Regions from separate parts of the Nonomuraea recticatena genome, predicted to be linked through region 1. Evidence: riboswitches for the same ligand, from Rfam matches in the RefSeq annotation. Region 1 holds a riboswitch; the other holds the start of a gene.
What was found. A riboswitch is a leader RNA that binds a small molecule or an ion and turns the genes downstream of it on or off. The one in region 1 is predicted to bind glycine.

Region 1 (5,956 bases):
GTCGGCGCCGAACTCGCCCGGCTTGGCGAGGCCGACCAGCGCGTTGAGGTTGGCGCCGTCGACGTAGACCTGGCCGCCCGCCGCGTGGACCTTGGCGCAGACCTCGGTGATCGTCTCCTCGTACACGCCGTGCGTGGACGGGTAGGTCACCATGATCGCGGCGAGCTGCTCGGCGTGCTTGGCGATCTTGGCGTCGAGGTCGTCCATGTCGACGTTGCCGTTGTCGTCGCAGGCCACGACCACGACCCGCATGCCCGCCATGACGGCGCTGGCGGCGTTGGTGCCGTGCGCGGAGGAGGGGATGAGGCAGACGTCGCGGTGGGTGTCGCCGTTGGCCCTGTGGTAGGCGCGGATGGCCAGCAGCCCGGCGAACTCGCCCTGCGAGCCCGCGTTGGGCTGGATGGAGACGGCGTCGTAACCGGTCACCTCGGCCAGCCAGCCCTCGAGGGTCTCGACCAGCTCGACGTAGCCGCCCGCCTGCTCGATCGGGGCGTAGGGGTGGATGCCCGCGAACTCGGGCCAGGTGATGGGCTCCATCTCGGTGGTGGCGTTGAGCTTCATCGTGCAGGAGCCGAGCGGGATCATCGACCTGTCGAGCGCGATGTCCTTGTCCTGGAGCCTGCGCAGGTAGCGCAGCATCGAGGTCTCGGAGTGGTGGGTGTGGAAGACCGGGTGGGTGAGGTAGTCGCTCTCGCGCGTCAGCGCCTCGGGCAGGCCGTCCTCGGCGGCCAGGTCGGTCAGCGAGACGCTCACGCCGAAGGCGGCGGCGACCTGCTCCAGGTGGGCCAGCGTGGTCTTCTCGTCGCAGGCGATCGAGACGTGGTCGGCGTCGGCCTGCCAGAGGTTGACGCCGCGCTCGGCGGCGGCGGCCACGACCTGGGCGGCCCTGCCGGGCACGCGGGCGAGCACGGTGTCGAAGAAGTCGTCGTGGACGACCTCGACCCGGCCGGCGCGCAGCGTCTGCGCGAGCGTGACGGCCATGCGGTGGGTGCGCCTGGCGATGCGGCGCAGCCCCTCGGGGCCGTGGTAGACGGCGTACATGCCCGCGATGACCGCGAGCAGCACCTGGGCGGTGCAGATGTTGCTGGTGGCCTTCTCGCGGCGGATGTGCTGCTCGCGGGTCTGCAGGGCCAGCCGGTAGGCGGGGTCGCCGTCGGCGTCGACAGAGACGCCCACCAGGCGGCCGGGCATCTGCCGCTGCAGGCCCTCGCGGACCGACATGTAGGCGGCGTGCGGCCCGCCGAAGCCGAACGGCACGCCGAAGCGCTGCGAGGAGCCGATCGCGATGTCGGCGCCCAGCTCTCCAGGGGCGGTGACGAGGGTCAGCGACAGCAGGTCGGCGGCGGCGACCACCAGGGCTCCGCCGGCGTGCGCCCGCTCGGCCACGGCGCGGAAGTCGCGCAGGCGGCCAGACGCGCCGGGGTACTGCACCAGCACACCGAAGCACTCGGGCAGCTCGCCCTCCAGGTCGCTCTCGACGAGCGAGATGCCCAGCGGCTCGGCGCGGGTGGCCAGCACCGCCTTGGTCTGCGGCAGCGCGTCGGCGTCGACGACGAAGACGTCGCTCTTGGACCTGCCGGCCCTACGCGCCAGCGTCATCGCCTCGGCGGCGGCGGTGGCCTCGTCCAGCAGGGAGGCGCCGGCCACGTCGAGGCCCGTCAGGTCGGAGACGACGGTCTGGAAGTTGAGCAGCGCCTCGAGGCGGCCCTGCGAGATCTCGGGCTGGTAGGGCGTGTAGGCGGTGTACCAGCCCGGGTTCTCCAGCAGGTTGCGGCGGATCACGGCGGGCGTGATCGTGTCGTAGTAGCCAAGGCCGATCATCGAGGTCAGCACCCGGTTGCGGTCGGCGAGCGCGCGCAGCTCGGTGATCACCTCGGTCTCGCTCGCCGCGGCGGGCAACCTGAGCTGATCCTTGGCCCTGATGGCCTCGGGCACCGCCACCGCCACCAGGTCGGCGACCGATTCGAAGCCGACCGCCTCCAGCATCCTGGCCTGCTCGGCGTCGGAGGGCCCGATGTGACGGGTCGCGAAAGGCGGCGCAGCGAGGTCGCTGAGGGGCTCGGTCATGGAACTGCCTCCCAAGGCTGGTGGAGAGCACGGGCGTATGCCGGATCTCCCCCTCTGTCATCAACCTGAGAGGTTCGCCCGCGCGGACGCGGACTTGCACCGTCGGTGAGACACGCCTGGCTGGCGCGCTGCTTTCCAGAGTTGCCTCACCCGAGCGGTACAGGGTGCCTGAGAGATTCCGGGGAGGTTTGCTCCTTCGGCGCCCCGGCTTTCCCGGGGACTCTCCCGCACGGGGTCGTCAGCATCTCCAGGCTACCAGCGATGGCGCATCAGCCCAGTCTCCGGGCCCTCCTGCGCTGGGCCAGCTCGTCAGCGGGGTGGTCGGCCGGGACGTTGTCCTCGACCGCCGCCCGTTCCCCCGGCAGCTCCGCGAGCGATCCCTCGACCTCGCGCCAGACCCTGCCGAGCGCGATCCCGAACACTCCCTGACCGCCCTGCAGCAGGTCGATGACCTCGTCGGGCGACGTGCACTCGTAGACGCTCACTCCATCGCTCATCAGCGTGATCCTGCTCAGGTCGCCGACGCCCCTGTCGCGCAGGTGCTGGACGGCGGTGCGGATCTGCTGCAGCGACACACCGGTGTCGAGGAGGCGTTTGACCACCTTGAGCACCAGGATGTCGCGGAAACTGTAGAGGCGTTGGGAGCCCGAGCCCTGCGCGGCTCTTATCGTGGGCTCCACCAGTCCGGTGCGGGCCCAATAGTCCAACTGCCTGTAGGTGATGCCGGCCGCCGCGCAGGCCGTGGGGCCGCGATAGCCGATGTCGCCAGGCAGAGTCGCGGGCTGCTCGTCGAAGAGCAGGCCCTGCTCCCCGGCACGCTGGCGCGCACTCTCGCGCCGCACCGGGTCTTCCTGGCCGGCCGTCTTTCCCTCGCCGCTGCTGACCGCCACGCGGACCTCCGGCTTTCTCTCATCCCGTGGTCTGATCTGGGGGTTCGTCAATAACAACCACAGGTTTCACTTGCACCGTAGGACCGTGACCATCCGCAGTCAACGATCCGGCTCGGCGCGTCGTGAAGCGTAAATGCAGTGAAATGCCGACCCCAGGTGTTGGCCAAGGGTTCGGGCGCTCACAAAGGGAGTCCTACCCAGCCCGCCCGAAGTCCTCGGGCGTGATGGTGTCAAGGAACTCCCTGAACTTCTCCACCTCATCCTCCTGGTCATCAGGGATGATCACCCCGGCCTCCTGGACGACCTCCTCGCTGGCGAAGATCCGCGCACCCGTGCGCAGCGCCAGGGCGATGGAGTCGGAAGGACGCGCCGAGACCTCCACGCCGTTGGAGAAGACCAGGTCGGCGAAGAAGATGCCGTCACGCAGAGCGACGATGTTGACCGCGCGCAGGCCGACCCCGAGCGCGCTCAGCACGTCGCGGAACAGGTCGTGCGTCAACGGCCTCGGCGGCGGCTCCTCCGCCTGCGCGAGCGCGATGGCCGTGGCTTCGGTCATACCAATCCAGATCGGGAGAAACCTCTCCCCTTGCGCCTCCTTGAGCAGAACGATCGGCTGATTTGTGGGCATTTCTACACGAACGCCCACTACCTCCATCTGCAACACGGGCTGCTCCGAATTCACTGACCGGTGACCCCAGGGGGCTCCGCAATAGTTTGGCCGCTCTTCCGCAATTCAACGTAACACCCGGAGGGCGTGGAATGTCCCCTGCCCCATGGCGTCGCCGACAACCTACCTCGCCTTCCTCGCCAGGTCAGCCCGCTCCACGGGATCGGGGGCTCCGTCCGGCACCCGGCCGGTGCGAGGGGGCGAGGGCGAGCGGGCGAGCGCTGAGGTCCGGCCCCAGGCGGCGCCCAGGCCGGCCGGCGGGAAGCGCGGAGGTCAGCCGCCCAGGACGGAGCGGACCGAGCCGCGCAGCAGGGCCGCGTGCAGCTCGAGCAGCCGGCCGGAGAGCTCGCGCGCCACCTCGTCGGCCTCGCCGATGGCGCCGGGGGCGCGGCGCTTGAGGATGGGGGCCACGCTCTGCTCGACCAGGCCGGCCTCGCGCTCGGCCGCGGCCTTGACCGCGCGCAGGTGCCTGGCGTGCAGGCCGTACTTGGCCAGGGCGCCGACGCTGCGCGCGATCTTCAGCGCGTCCTCGTCGTAGCGACGCGCGACGGGCGCGAGCAGGCCGTAGTCCTCGAGCTCGGTGAGCGCCTCCTCGTCGAGGCCGCTGGCCTCGAGCAGCTCGGCGCGGCTGAGCCGCACCTCCTTGACCTCCGGCACCGCGCGCGGACGGCCGAGCTCCTCGGCCATCTTGTCCTTGATGACGCGCAGCGGCAGGTAGTGGTCGCGCTGCTCGGTGAGGATGAAGCGCAGCTGCTCGACGTGCATGTAGGTGAACTTGCGAAACCCCGAGGGGCTGCGTTCGGGCTCGATCAGCCCCTCGCTCTCCAAGAAGCGGATCTTGGAGACGGTGACGTCGGGGAACTCGCCCTGCAGCAGGGCGAGCACCTCCCCGATGCTCATGTGCGAGCGCGCCGCCTGGGGACTCATGCGCCCCGCGTGAGGAAGACGAGGCGGAACTTGCCGATCTGCACCTCGTCGCCGCTGTGGAGGGGAACCTCCTCGATGCGCTCCCTGTTGACGTAGGTGCCGTTGAGGCTGCCGACGTCGCGGACGGTGAAGGCGCCGCCGGGGTGGCGGTAGAACTCCACGTGCCGCCTGGAGACGGTGATGTCGTCGAGGAAGATGTCGCTCTCGGGATGGCGGCCCGTGGTGGTCAGGTCACGGTCGAGGCGGAAGCGGCTGCCCGCGTTGGGCCCCCTCGTGACGACGAGCAGCGCCGCGCCAGGGGGCAGCTGCTCGACCGCGGCCCGCTCGGCGAGGAGAGCGTCTGCCGTCTCCGCCTCATACGCCTCGATTCCCGCGACGGAGATCGTCGAGGTGGTGTCTCCGGCGACCTCATGTCTGGTCAGCGGCGACCCACACCGGGAGCAGAAACGGGCATCCTCGGGGTTGGCATGACCGCACTGCGTACAGTAGACGCTCGGCATCGATCGGCTCGGCCTCCTACCGCGAAGACGCGGCGACGGTTGATCAGGGCGCCCCTCGCCTCTTCGCTCGTTCACGTTTGCGAATGCCGCAACTTACGCTGATCAGCGGCAAAGGTCAAGGCGAGAGGCTGCACGACAGGTTCGGACGGTGACAAAGTTACCGCCGAGCCGCCCTCAAGGTCCATGCCGCCGCGCCATCTGAGTTGTCACGTTCCCGCCGCCCTCTCCACGATCCGCGCCCACCTGTCCAAAAAGGCCTGGGCGGTGTCGAAGTCGTGGGCCTCGGCCCACAGGTCGGTGGCGGGCTCGGAGGCAGCCGGCAGGATCAGCGCCCAGCGCCCGTCCTCGCCGACCACGCGCACGCCGTCGGTGGTGTCGAGGCGGAAGCCCTCCGCGGCCTCGATCACCGAGCGCATCACCGCCCCCTTGGTCGCCCACGGCGTCGGGACCGTCCGCTTGAGCAGCTTGGCCTCGGGGATCCTCGCGTCGATCTGGCTGAGCGTCAGCCGCGTGCGGGCCACGAGGCCGAGCAGGCGCAGGAAGACGGCCAGGCCGTCGACCGTGGGCCCGAACTCCGGCACGATGAAGCCGCCCCTGCCGTCGCCCGCGAAGATCATGTACGGCCTGGCGGCGGCGGTGGTGAGCGCGTCGAGGGAGGTGGAGGTCCACTCCACCTGGACCCCGTGGAAGCGGCAGACCTGTTCGGCCACCCTGGTGGTCGTGACGGGCAGCGCCACCCTGCCCCTGCGTCGCTCGGCGGCGACCAGGTCGAGCACCACCAGCAGCGCCCGCTCCTCGCTGATGAGCTGGCCCATCTCGTCGACCAGGGCGATGCGCTCGCCCACAGGGTCGAAGCGCACGCCGAAGGAGGCGCGCGAGGAGCCGACGAGCTCGGACAGGCGCTG
Region 2 (5,956 bases), on a different contig from region 1:
GTGAAGAGGAAGCACCGCGCGGCCCAGACCCCGAGAGCGCCCCACCACCTGCTTCCGCCCCCTTACCGCCTCGGCCCGCGCCTCCTGCTCACAGTGACGGCTTCGCGGCCTTCGTCCGGCAGAAGTACACGCAGATCATCGGCGCGGGCCTCATCGGACTGCTGATCGGCGCGATCCTCGGCGGCGGCGCGGTCGCCGTGCTCCATCGCATCGCCGACCGCCATCCCGCCCAGTGGCAGAGCCCCATGCGGTACGGCTGGCAGCAGCCCGGCGAGTGCTGGTACACCCCGGGCGGCAGAACCTGCGCCTACCCGTACCCGTATCCCGTCTATCCCGCCCATCCACCGACGGTGCCGTTCCCCGGGCCGAGCAAGACCCGCGTCCCGACGCCCGTCCCCACCTCGACAGGCTGAGCGCCTACCGGCACGCGTCCACGGGGCGGCCTGTCGCGGGGTCGAGGTCGACCCCGATCGGCTCCTCGTCCGGCAGACGCACCTCCACCCTGTCCGCGCCGACCCACCGGACCAGGTGGAGCTCCCCTCGTCCACATGCTGCCAGGGCGGCCGTCCGGCTCGGTATGGGCGGCGGGAGAGACGCTCAGCGGCGGACGTGGAGGCGGACCAGCGCGCCCATGGCGTCATCTCCGACGTCGCGCCTGATCCTGCCGACGATCTCGCGGTCCAGCTTGCCGACCACCGCGCCGACGTCCGCGCTGGACGGGCAGGTCACCGAGATCCGCATCCTGTCGGCGCCGACGAGCCTCACCTTGGTACGGCTGATGCCCTCCACGTCCTTCAGCCCGACGCACAGCAGCGCCGTCCCCGTGCCGGACCGGTGGCCGAAGCGGCCCCAGCCGAGCGCCATGAGCAGCCACCTGGTGGCGACCATGGCGGCCATGACCAGCGCCAGCGCGCCCGCCCACGAGATCCACGGGTGGGCGGCGAGGTAGGCGGCCACGTCGAAGGACAGCACCTTGGCGTCCTTGGCCTGCGGCAGCCGTCCCGAGCCGCGCAGGAAGGCGTAGGCGCCCCCGGACAGCAGGACGAAACCCACCACGGCCAGGCCGATCCTGTTGCCCGCGTACTGCCGCATCAGAGCCCCTTCCTGCGCAGCCGCACGACGACCTCGCCCGCGTAGATCGCGCCCAGCCCGTTCAGCCTGTCGCCGACGGCGACGCCCGCCCTGCGCAGCATCGCGCCCGTGCGCTCGGCGTCGGAGACGACCGTGACCTCGATCATGCGGCGGCGCAGCCGTACCCTGACGCTCTCCACGCCGTCGACGTCCTCGGCCGCGGTCTTGAGCGTGCGCCGCAGCCCCGTCCTGGTGATGCCGATGACCAGCCTCGAATCGGAGGTCCCCAGCGCCAGCAGCCTGGCCCTGCCCGGCAGCACCGCGAGCCCGAGCAGCACCAGCCCCACGACCGCGGTGACCAGGGCCCCCAACTGCAGGTTCGGGTGCGACCATGGGGTGGCAGCGGCCAGGTCCGCCACCCTGTCGATCGGCACCAGGCCGAGCCTGCCGCCCAGCAGCGCGGCGACGACCTCGGCGGCGGTCAGAGAGAAGAGCACCGCCAGGGCGGCGGAGACCACGACGCCCGCGGGGGTGCGCGCGGGCTTGAGCACTCTCGCCGCCCTGCGGCGAGGCGTGTCCCCTTCGGTCAGGGCGGCTCCGCCAGGCAGGAGCTCCTGGAGTGTTGTCATCACACCGACCAGAGGTACAGGGGCCCGCCCGGCCATAAAGCCCTCCCCGCCGCCGGTTTGCGGGATCTTTGCCCGCGAGCATCGGTATTACCCTGCTTGTATGGACGACCGCCAGCGCTACGACAGGGCCACAGCGGAGCTCGATCCGCCCTTCGCGATCCTCGACATGGAGGCGCTGCGGGCCAACGCCGAGAGCCTGGTGCGCAGGGCGGGCGGCAAGCCGATCAGGGTCGCGAGCAAGTCCGTCAGGTCGCGCCCGATCCTGGAGCGCATCCTCGCCATGGACGGCTTCCGCGGCGTCATGGCCTTCACCCTGCCGGAGGCGCTGTGGCTGGTCTCCCACGGCTTCTCCGACGTGCTGGTGGCCTACCCGACCGCCGACAGGGCGGCGCTGGCCAGGCTCGCGGCGTCGGAGCGGGCGGCGAGAGAGATCACCCTCATGGTCGACTCGGCCGAGCATCTCGACTACATCGAGGCCGCCGTGCCGGCGAACAGCCCGCCGCTGCGCCTGTGCCTCGACCTCGACGCCGGTTATCTCGCCTTCGGCGGGCGCTTCCGCGCGGGCGCCCTGCGCTCGCCGGTGCGCGAACCCGTGCACGCCGCCGACCTGGCGGCCGACATCGCCAAGCGTCCTGGCTTCAGGCTGGTCGGCCTCATGGCCTACGAGGCGCAGATCGCAGGCGTCGGCGACGACCCTCCGGGCAGCGCCGCCTTCGCCCGTGTGGTCAGGCTGATGCAGGCGCGCTCGGCCAGGGAGCTGATCCTGCGGCGCGGCCGCGTCGTCAACGCCGTCAGGCAGGTGGCCGACCTGGAGTTCGTCAACGGCGGCGGCACCGGCAGCATCGAGCGTACGGTCAGGGAGAAGGCGGTCACCGAGTGCGCGGCGGGGTCGGGCTTCTTCCACCCCAGGCTCTTCGACTTCTACCGAGGCTTCAGCGGGCGCCCCGCCGCGCTGTTCGCGCTGCCGGTGGTCCGCCGTCCCGCGCCCGACGTGGTCACCGTGCTCGGCGGCGGTTACCTGGCCTCTGGGGCGCCAGGCCCCTCGCGGCTGCCCCAGCCGTACCTACCCCCCGGGTTGCGCTACTCGGCCGACGAGGGCGCGGGCGAGGTGCAGACACCGCTGCTCGGCCAGCCCGCCGAGGACCTGCGCGTGGGAGACAGGGTGTGGTTCCGCCACGCGAAGGCGGGCGAGCTGTGCGAGCGGTTCGCCGGCCTGCTGCTCGTGGAGGGCGACAAGGTCGTCGAGGAGGTCCCGACCTACAGGGGCGAGGGCAAGACCTTCCTCTGACTCAGCCTCGCCTGCGCCTTCTCCACATCACCAGCGTGGCGCCGATCACCAGCACGGCGCCCACGGCGATCAGCGCGGGACCGAGGTTGGGCTGCTCGTCCTCCCACAGGTCGTCGGGCTCGTCGCCGAAGCGCACGGGCCGCGGCGTGATGCCCACGAGGTCGCCGACCGACGACACCAGGTGCTCGGCCCTCGACTTGACCTCCTCCACGCCGCGCTGGGCGACGCGCTTCGGGCTCACCCGGTCGGCGATGGCGTCGACGGTCTGGGCGAGCTCCGCACGCGTCCGCGCGATCCGGCGCTCCAGCTCATCGGGGTCGGTGTCGGCCATGGCTCTCCTCTCTCAGGTGATCAGTCTGTCAGGTCGCGGTGCCGGACGGCACAGCGGGCGCGAGGTAGGTTGGGCCGTCTAAGGAGGACCCGTGACCGAAACCAAGCTCCAGCCCGGCGACGCCGCGCCGGACTTCTCGCTGCCCGCAGCCGACGGCGGCGCCGTCTCCCTCGACGCCTTCCGTGGCAAGCGCGTCATCCTGTACTTCTACCCCGCCGCGATGACGCCGGGGTGCACCAAGCAGGCGTGCGATTTCCGCGACAATCTGAACCTGCTCACCGACGAGGGTTTCGTCGTGCTCGGCGTGTCGAAGGACAAGGCCGACAAGCTGGTCAAGTTCGTCGAGCGCGACGCGTTGACCTTCCCTCTGCTGTCCGACCCCGGTCTCGAGGTGCACAAGGCCTACGGCGCGTACGGCGCCAAGAAGCTGTACGGCAAGGAGGTCGTCGGCGTGATCCGCTCGACCTTCGTGATCGACGCCGACGGGAAGATCGAGCAGGCCCTCTACAACGTGAAGGCCACGGGACACGTGGCGGCGCTGAAGAAGAAGCTCGGCCTCGTCTGAGGCGTCACGGTCGGGCCCGCCGCGCGGGCGGGCTTGATCGTGAACGAGTATCTCCGCCGCCGCCCTGGGCGCTATTCTGAGCGGGAGTCGCGCGGGCGTGGCGAAATCGGCATACGCGGCAGGTTTAGGTCCTGTTGGTGGAGACACTGTGGGGGTTCGAGTCCCCCCGCCCGCACCTTTCCCTTGGTGGTCGAATCCGTACTAGGCTTGCCCCCATACACCGATGAACCCACGCGGGAGAGCGTCCTGGCAGCCGGCCATGACCCCTGAAGGAGCAAGCCCTCCCCGCGAACCTCTCAAGGCAAAGGACCGCGCGGGCCAGGTGACCTCTGGAAAGCAGGCCTGTTGGGCCTCGCCGAAGGTGAAAGTCCGGGAAAATTCGGGCGAAGCTCTCAGGCACCGATGACAGAGGGGGAGGATCCTGGCATCCGACCCATTCTGAGGTGCGCACAATGTCCCGACCGACGCCGCTGCGAGACATCCACGAGAGTCTCGGCGCCACGCTGACCGACTTCGCCGGCTGGCTGATGCCGCTGCGCTACGGCAGCGAGTCCGCCGAGCACAACGCCGTCCGCGAGCGGGCCGGGCTGTTCGACCTGTCCCACATGGGTGAGATCTTCGTGACCGGGCCGCAGGCGGGTCAGGCGCTCGACCACGCGCTGGTCGGCCACCTCTCGGCGCTGGCCGTCGGCCGCGCCCGCTACACGATGATCGTGAACGAGCAGGGCGGCGTGCTCGACGACCTCATCGTCTACCGGCTCGGCGACGAGGAGTTCATGGTCGTCGCCAACGCCTCCAACTACCCGATGGTCGCCGCGCGGCTCACCGAGCGCGCCTCCGGCTTCGGCGCCTCCGTCGAGGACCGCTCCGACCAGTACGCGCTCATCGCCGTCCAGGGCCCGAAGGCCCAGGAGATCCTGGCCACGCTCACCGACGCCGACCTCGAGGGCCTGAAGTACTACGCGGGCCTGCCCGGCACCGTCGCGGGCGCCGAGGCGCTGATCGCGCGCACCGGATACACCGGCGAGGACGGCTTCGAGCTGTTCGTCGCCAACGCCGACGCCGCCCCGCTGTGGCACGCGCTGACGAAGGCGGGCGAGCCGTACGGCCTGCTGCCCGCGGGCCTGTCCAGCCGCGACACGCTGCGCCTCGAGGCGGGCATGCCCCTCTACGGCAACGAGCTCAACGCCTCGCTCACGCCGTTCGACGCCGGCCTCGGCCGCGTGGTGAAGTTCGACAAGCCGGGTGACTTCGTCGGCAGGGCGGCGCTGGAGCCCGTCAAGGATGTTCCGCCGCGCCGCCGACTCGTCGGCCTGGTCGCGACGGGCCGCCGGGTCCCGCGTCACGGGTTCCCGGTCACCAAGGACGGCGTCGTCGTGGGCGAGGTGACCAGCGGCGCCCCGTCGCAGACCCTCGGTAAGCCCATCGCGATGGCGTACGTGGACACTGGGATAGAAGAAGGTCTGGCCGTTGACATCCGGGGCAGCCAAGAGGCTGTGGACCTGGTGGAGCTGCCTTTCTACAGGAGGAACAAGTGAGCACCATCCCTGACGACCTGAGCTACACCAAGGAGCACGAGTGGGTCGCCGGACTCGACGACGGCCTGACCGTGACCGTGGGCATCACCGCCTACGCGGCCGAAGCGCTGGGTGACGTGGTCTTCGTGCAGCTTCCCGAGGTCGGCACCACGGTCGAGGCGGGCGACTCCATCGGCGAGGTCGAGTCGACCAAGTCGGTGAGCGAGATCTACGCCCCGGTCGGCGGCGAGGTCGTCGAGGTCAATCAGGCCGTCGTCGACAAGCCCGACCTGGTCAACAGCGAGCCGTACGGCGAGGGCTGGATGTTCCGCGTCCGCCTGGAAGGCGACCCCGAGGACCTGCTGAGCGCGGAGGAGTACACCGCGCTCACCTCCGGCGACAACTGACACACTCCGCCGGGGTCCAGCCAGGACCCCGGCATATCTTGAGAGTTGGGCTGTATCAATGGCGATCAGTGTCTTCGACCTCTTCAAGATCGGTATCGGCCCGTCGAGCTCCCACACCGGCGGCCCGATGGCCGCCGCGCACAAGTTC

Region 2: it holds a riboswitch for glycine, as region 1 does, so the genes downstream of both, gcvT (glycine cleavage system aminomethyltransferase GcvT) here and gcvP (aminomethyl-transferring glycine dehydrogenase) in region 1, are expected to answer to the same signal.

What each region holds. Positions count from the first base shown of each region.
Region 1 is NZ_BAAATE010000012.1:168,457-174,412, reverse strand. Features, by position in the region: gene gcvP (aminomethyl-transferring glycine dehydrogenase) at 1-2,067, opposite strand, end outside; glycine riboswitch at 2,213-2,305, opposite strand; gene ABFX50_RS23840 (MerR family transcriptional regulator) at 2,337-2,957, opposite strand; gene ABFX50_RS23835 (bifunctional nuclease family protein) at 3,151-3,621, opposite strand; gene ftsR (transcriptional regulator FtsR) at 3,898-4,524, opposite strand; gene ABFX50_RS23825 (double zinc ribbon and FHA domain-containing protein) at 4,548-5,051, opposite strand; gene ABFX50_RS23820 (mannose-1-phosphate guanyltransferase) at 5,258-5,956, opposite strand, start outside.
Region 2 is NZ_BAAATE010000025.1:32-5,987, reverse strand. Features, by position in the region: gene ABFX50_RS35430 (hypothetical protein) at 1-413, shown strand, start outside; gene ABFX50_RS35425 (hypothetical protein) at 598-1,092, opposite strand; gene ABFX50_RS35420 (DUF6286 domain-containing protein) at 1,092-1,700, opposite strand; gene ABFX50_RS35415 (amino acid deaminase/aldolase) at 1,801-2,988, shown strand; gene ABFX50_RS35410 (DUF3618 domain-containing protein) at 2,990-3,319, opposite strand; gene bcp (thioredoxin-dependent thiol peroxidase) at 3,411-3,884, shown strand; tRNA gene ABFX50_RS35400 (tRNA-Leu) at 3,976-4,059, shown strand; glycine riboswitch at 4,109-4,206, shown strand; glycine riboswitch at 4,207-4,303, shown strand; gene gcvT (glycine cleavage system aminomethyltransferase GcvT) at 4,337-5,422, shown strand; gene gcvH (glycine cleavage system protein GcvH) at 5,419-5,808, shown strand; partial or broken gene ABFX50_RS35385 (serine dehydratase beta chain) at 5,867-5,956, shown strand, end outside.